One region of the Caulobacter sp. GW821-FHT10A06 genome, then DNA from elsewhere that is predicted to be linked to it. Evidence: predicted binding sites of a transcription regulator. Region 1 holds the regulator's gene; the other holds the start of a gene.
What was found. The regulator HrcA, encoded in region 1, represses chaperone genes, less so after heat shock. The targets are predictions, from matches to a motif close to GTTAGCANTCNNNNNNNNNGANTGCTAAC.

Region 1 (3,404 bases):
ACTTCCCCGGCCTCGGTGATCAGATAGGCCATGGTCAGGACGAGGCCGCCGGGGCCGACGACCACGCCGTTGCCGACGCGCTCGGTGCCCAGGATGCCAGCCGTATAGGCGTCGGCCGGGACCTGGGCCTCCAGCGCCACCATCGAGGCCAGCGCCTGGTCCAGATCGAAGCGATACGCCTCGGCCGACGGGCGCAGGCGGGCTTCGACTTCATAGCCATCGAACGGGGTGGTCACGCGAAACTCCTATCTCAGACTAGGAATCTGGGACCGTTACCCCGTTCGGACAAGTGCGGTCGGGTGGCTTAAGCGCCGATCGCCGCGCGTTGCAGCGCGAACAGCTCGCCGATGCCCTTTTCAGCCAGCGCATAGAGCGACTCGAACTCGGCGCGGGTGAAGCCGCGCTTTTCGCCGGTGGCCTGGATCTCGACGATGTCGCCGTCGCCGGTCAGGACGAAGTTGCTGTCGGCTTCGGCGTTGCTGTCTTCCTCGTAGTCGAGGTCGAGCACCGGGACGTTGTTGAACACGCCGCACGAGACGGCCGCCACCTGGCCCAGGATCGGGTCGGTCTTCAGCACGCCTTCGTCCAGCAGGTACTTGGTGGCCAGGCGCAGGGCGACCCAGGCGCCGGTGATGGCGGCGGTGCGGGTGCCGCCGTCGGCCTGGACGACGTCGCAGTCCAGGGTGATCTGGCGCTCGCCCAGGGCCTTCAGGTCGACGACAGCGCGAAGGCTGCGGCCGATCAGGCGCTGGATTTCCTGCGTGCGGCCGGTCTGCTTGCCGGCGGCGGCTTCGCGGCGGCCGCGGCTGTGGGTGGCGCGGGGCAGCATGCCGTACTCGGCCGTGACCCAGCCGGCGCCCTTGTTGCGCATCCAGCCGGGGACGTTTTCCTCGACCGTGGCCGTCACCAGCACCTTGGTGTGGCCGAACGAGATCAGGCACGAGCCTTCGGCGTAGCGGTTGACGCCGGTTTCCAGCGTGACGGCGCGCAGCTGGTCGGGGGCGCGTTCGGACGGACGCATGGGGAAACTCCGGCTATTTGAATGTCTGTGATGGCCGCTTATCCTATTGGGAGGCGAAGTCTAAGAGGCCGACGCCTTTTGTTCGCCGACCGGGTCCCAAACGACACGCCCATATGACGCATCTTTTTCCCGGTCCGATCGTCCGCACGCCAGGCCTCACCGAGCTGGACAGCCGCGCCCGCGACATTTTCCGGCGCGTGGTGGAGTCGTATCTCGAGACCGGCGATCCCGTCGGCTCGCGCACCCTGTCAAGGGCCGGCCTGGCTTTGTCGCCGGCCTCGATCCGCAACACCATGCAGGACCTGGCGCAGCTGGGCCTGCTGGACGCGCCCCACACCAGCGCCGGGCGCATGCCCACCCATGCCGGCCTGCGGATGTTCGTCGACGGCCTGCTGGAGGTCGGCGACGTCGCTGAGGACGACAAGCGGGCCATCGAGGCTCGGCTGGCCGTGAAGGGCCGCTCGTTCGAGGAGGCGCTGTCGGAAGCCTCGTCCGTGCTGTCGGGCCTGGCCGGCGGGGCCGGGATCGTGGTCACGCCGGTCCGCGAGGGCGGGGTCAAGCACGTGGAGTTCGTGCCCCTGGGCGGCGGCCAGGTGCTGGCGGTCATGGTGTTCGAGGACGGGCAGGTCGAGAATCGACTGATGCGCCAGGCCCCAGGCGTCACGCCCTCAGCCCTGCAGGAGGCGTCCAACTTCCTCAACGCCCGCCTGCGCGGCCGCACGCTGTCCGAGACGCGGACCGAGATGGGCGGCGAGCTGGACATCGCCCGCCGCCAACTGGACGAGACCGCCGCCCGCTTGGTCGAGGACGGCCTGGCCGCCTGGAGCGGCGGGGAGGGCGACGCCCGCTCGCTGATCGTGCGCGGGCAAGCCAACCTGCTGGCCGATGCGCGGGCTCGTGAGGACATCGACCGCGTGCGCCAGCTGTTCGACGACCTGGAGCAGAAGGGGCAGCTGATCGGCCTGCTCGACGACGTTCGTGACGCCGAGGGCGTGCGCATCTATATCGGGGCCGAAACGCGCCTGTTTTCGCTTTCGGGTTCCTCGGTGATCGCGGCGCCCTATATGACGGGCCGACAGAAGGTGCTGGGGGCGATCGGCGTGATCGGTCCGGCGCGATTGAACTACGCCCGAGTCATTCCGTTGGTGGACTATACCGCCCGGGTGCTGGGGCGGATGATGGATGGATAAGGACTGTACGAGATGACCGACGAGCAAACGCCGGCCGAAGACGTCGCCTTCGAGGCTGATGACGCGTCGCAAGAGATCGAGGCGCTGAAGCTGGAAGTGGCCGCTCTGAAGGAGCAGGCCCTGCGCTACGCCGCCGAGGCCGAGAACACCAAGCGCCGCGCCGAGCGCGAGATGAACGACGCGCGCGCCTATGCGATCCAGAAGTTCGGCCGCGACCTGCTGGGTGTCGCCGACAACCTGTCGCGCGCCACCGCCCACAGCCCGCGCGAGTCGGCCGATCCGGCGGTGAAGAACTTCATCATCGGCGTCGAGATGACCGAGAAGGAGCTCACCAGCGCCTTCGAACGCAACGGCCTGAAGAAGATCGATCCGGCCAAGGGCGAGAAGTTCGACCCGCACCTGCACCAGGCCGTGACCGAACAGCCCTCGACCGAAGTCGCCGCCGGCGGCGTGGTCGCCGTGCTGCAGGCCGGCTACGAGCTGATGGGCCGCCTGGTGCGCCCGGCCATGGTCGCCGTGGCGGCCAAGGGTTCGACCGGTCCTTCGACGGGCGAGCCGGCGTCTGGCGCCGCCAATCCGTATGCCGGCGCGGCCTCGGACGGTGACAGCTCGGGCGGGTCTTTCGACCAGAAGGCCTGAACTGCGCGTTTTTGACTTCAAGGGGCGCGGAATGACCGCCGCGCCCCCTTCCCCCGTTCGCGCATTGCGATAATGTCGGCGGTCCATTCTCAACGGGGGTAGCGGTCGATTCCATCGACCGACCGCGCGATCTGGACCGACTATGAAGCTTACCATCGAACGGGCGGCGCTCCTGAAGGCGCTGGGTCACGTGCAGAGCGTCGTCGAGCGCCGCAACACCATCCCGATTCTGTCGAACATCCTGCTGTCCGCCGAAGGCGACCGCCTGGCGTTCTCGGCGACCGATCTGGATATGGAGATCATCGACGAGGGCTTCGCCCAGATCGACGTCCCGGGCCAGATCACGGCCCCGGCCCACACCTTGTACGAGATCGTCCGCAAGCTGCCCGACGGCGCCGACGTCTCGCTGACCTTCAGCGGTGATGACCCTCGCCTGGTGATCCAGGCCGGCCGCTCGCGCTTCAACCTGCCGGTGCTGCCGGCGGGCGACTTCCCGGTGATGAGCAGCGACGGCCTGTCGGGCCGCATCGCGGTCGACACCAACGAGCTGATCC
Region 2 (3,404 bases), on a different contig from region 1:
CCCGAGGTCGGCGCCGCGCCCACCGCGATCCGCGCGGCCCTCACCGCCTATTTCGACGGCCAGCTCGACACCCTGAGCACCATCGCTTGGGCCACCAACGGGACAGCTTTCCAGCATGCCGTGTGGACGGCGCTGTGCGAAATCCCGGCCGGCGAGACGATCACCTATTCCGAACTGGCCCGCCGCGCCGGCCGCCCGGCCGCGGTCCGCGCCGCCGGCCACGCCAATGGCGCAAACCCGCTCAGCATCGTCGCGCCCTGCCACCGAGTGATCGGCATGGATGGTACGCTCACCGGCTATGGCGGCGGCATCGAGCGCAAGCGCTGGCTGCTGGAGCACGAAGGCTTCAAGCGAAACTCGTGACGCCCCGCAGCGCCACGCGGCCGATCTGGAAGAACGGCAGGCTCAGGGTGATGCCGATCAGGGCGTTGAACACCATCGCGCCGTTGTTGTAGCGCCCCGCCGCGCCGTCCAGCGCCGCCGACACCGCCCGGCCCGCCGCCGCGCCCAGCCAGGCCACGGCCAGCGCCAGGGCCATGGCCGCGCCGATGCGAGGCTGGTAGCCCAGATACAGCGCCGCCACCCCGTGCGAGGCGATCAGCACCCCGCCCACCGCCCGGCCTTCGGCGAACAGCGGCGGCTTGGGCGTGTCCTCGTCGGCGATGCCGGCCATGCCCAGCATGACCTGCGGCCGCGCCAGGATCATGCCGCCCAGCGTGCCGCCGATGACGCAGGCCACGACCGCCAGGAACAGCGACAGGACATAGCTGGACATACAAGATCCTCAGAACACGTCAGGAGATGACGTCAGACTGGCGCGTGACAGACGGCCTCGACGTTTCGGCCGTCCGGGTCAAGCACGAAGGCGCCATAGTAATTGGGATGATAATGAGGCCGCACGCCCGGCGCGCCGTTGTCGGTCCCGCCCGCCGCCAGGGCCGCGGCGTGGAAGGCGTCGACCTGGGCGCGGTTCGCCGCCAGGAAGGCCACGTGCATCGGCCCCGTGGCCGTCTCGCCCTGGCCGACCCAGAAGCTGGGCTTGCCCGCCTGGATGTCGCGCCGGTCCTCCGTCGGGCCATAGCCGTAGAAGGCCGAGCCGCCGGTCTGCTCGGCGCTGACGCTCATGACGATGGTGATGCCCAGCGGGGCGAAGGCGGCGTCATAAAACGTCTTGGCCGCCTGGAGATCACGGACCGTAACGCCCATATGATCGATCATCGGAACCTCCCTCTCATTCACTCTTCGCGAAAAGTTCGCGGGCGTCGTCCTTGACTCCCCCGAGCCCCCTGCCTAACTCACGCCCGACGTTGGCACTCGATGGGAGCGACTGCTAACAGCAACGCTCCCCGGTCCAACTCAGCCTTTATTTGAAACCGTTCCGACGGAGAACACCATGAAGTTTCGTCCCCTGGGCGACCGCGTCCTCGTGAAGCGCGTCGAAGAAGAAACCAAGACCAAGGGCGGGATCATCATCCCCGACACCGCCAAGGAAAAGCCGCAGGAAGGCGAAGTCGTCGCCGTCGGCCCCGGCGCACGCAACGACAAGGGCGAAGTCGTCGCCCTGGACGTCAAGGCCGGTGACCGCATCCTGTTCGGCAAGTGGTCGGGCACGGAAGTGAAGGTCGACGGTCAGGACCTCCTGATCATGAAGGAAAGCGACGTCCTGGGCGTGGTCGAGGGCTAATCCCTCCCGTCTTCCCAGACGCTTCTTTCCTCCCAGAATTCCAGATTTAGAAAGGCGCCCACCATGGCCGCTAAAGACGTTTATTTCGGCTCGGACGCGCGCGACAAGATGCTGCGCGGCGTCAACATCCTCGCCAACGCGGTGAAGGTGACCCTGGGCCCCAAGGGCCGCAACGTCGTCATCGAAAAGTCGTTCGGCGCCCCGCGCACCACCAAGGACGGCGTCTCGGTCGCCAAGGAAATCGAACTGTCGGATAAGTTCGAGAACCTCGGCGCGCAGATGATCCGCGAAGTCGCCTCGAAGACCAACGACAAGGCCGGCGACGGCACCACGACCGCCACGGTCCTGGCCCAAGCCATCGTCCAGGAAGGCCTCAAGTCGGTCGCCGCCGGCATGAACCCGATGGACCTGAAGCGCGGCATCGACAAGGCCGTCCTGATCGCCGTCGAGGACATCAAGGCTTCGTCGAAGAAGGTCACCACCAACGCTGAAATCGCTCAGGTCGGCACCATCTCGGCCAACGGCGACAAGGAAGTTGGCGAGATGATCGCCAAGGCCATGGACAAGGTCGGCAACGAAGGCGTCATCACCGTCGAAGAAGCCAAGACCGCCGAAACCGAACTCGACGTCGTCGAAGGCATGCAGTTCGACCGCGGCTACCTGTCGCCGTACTTCATCACCAACGCCGACAAGATGGAAGTTCAGCTGGAAGAGCCGCTGATCCTCCTGTTCGAAAAGAAGCTGTCGTCGCTGCAGCCGCTGCTGCCGGTGCTGGAAGCCGTCGTCCAGTCGGGCCGCCCGCTGGTCATCATCGCTGAAGACGTCGAAGGCGAGGCCCTGGCCACGCTGGTCGTCAACAAGCTGCGTGGCGGCCTGCGCGTCGCCGCCGTCAAGGCTCCGGGCTTCGGCGACCGCCGCAAGGCCATGCTGGAAGACATCGCCATCCTGACCGGCGCGCAAGTCGTGTCGGAAGACCTGGGCATCAAGCTCGAGAACGTTTCGCTGGAAATGCTCGGCCGCGCCAAGAAGGTCTCGATCACCAAGGACGACACCACGATCGTGGACGGCGTTGGTGAGAAGGCCGACATCGAGGCTCGTATCGCCCAGATCAAGCGCCAGATCGAAGACACCACGTCGGACTACGACAAGGAAAAGCTGCAAGAGCGCCTGGCCAAGCTGGCCGGCGGCGTTGCGGTCATCCGCGTCGGCGGCTCGACCGAAGTCGAAGTGAAGGAAAAGAAGGACCGCGTTGACGACGCCCTGAACGCGACCCGCGCGGCCGCCGACGAAGGCATCGTCCCGGGTGGCGGCACCGCCCTGCTGTGGGCTTCCAAGGCCCTGGCTGGCGTGGTTGGCGACAACGACGACCAGACGGCTGGCATCGCCATCGTCCGTCGCGCCCTGCAATCGCCGATCCGTCAGATCGCCGAGAACGCCGGCGTCGAAGGTTCGATCGTGGTCGGCAAGATCCTGGAAAACGCCTCGAGCTCGTTCGGCTTCAACGCCCAGACCGAGCAGTACGTCGACCTGGTCGTCGACGGCGTCATCGACCCGGCCAAGGTTGTCCGCACCGCTCTGCAGAACGCCGCCTCGGTGGCCGGCCTGCTGATCACCACGGAAGCCGCGATCGTCGAAGCCCCCAAGAAGGGCGGCGGCGCCCCGGCCGGCGGCGGCATGCCGGGCGGCATGGGCGACATGGACTTCTAATTTAGAAGTTCAG

Region 2: the regulator HrcA is predicted to act here: its motif matches at 1,307-1,335, upstream of groES (co-chaperone GroES).

The regions. Positions count from the first base shown of each region.
Region 1 is NZ_JBWKNY010000004.1:462,564-465,967, forward strand. It holds gene AC07NF_RS13745 (S1C family serine protease) at 1-236, opposite strand, end outside; gene rph (ribonuclease PH) at 305-1,021, opposite strand; gene hrcA (heat-inducible transcriptional repressor HrcA) at 1,135-2,211, shown strand; gene grpE (nucleotide exchange factor GrpE) at 2,224-2,850, shown strand; gene dnaN (DNA polymerase III subunit beta) at 2,993-3,404, shown strand, end outside.
Region 2 is NZ_JBWKNY010000003.1:444,500-447,903, reverse strand. It holds gene AC07NF_RS09855 (methylated-DNA--[protein]-cysteine S-methyltransferase) at 1-363, shown strand, start outside; gene AC07NF_RS09850 (DUF4345 family protein) at 347-775, opposite strand; gene AC07NF_RS09845 (VOC family protein) at 808-1,218, opposite strand; gene groES (co-chaperone GroES) at 1,394-1,684, shown strand; gene groL (chaperonin GroEL) at 1,748-3,391, shown strand.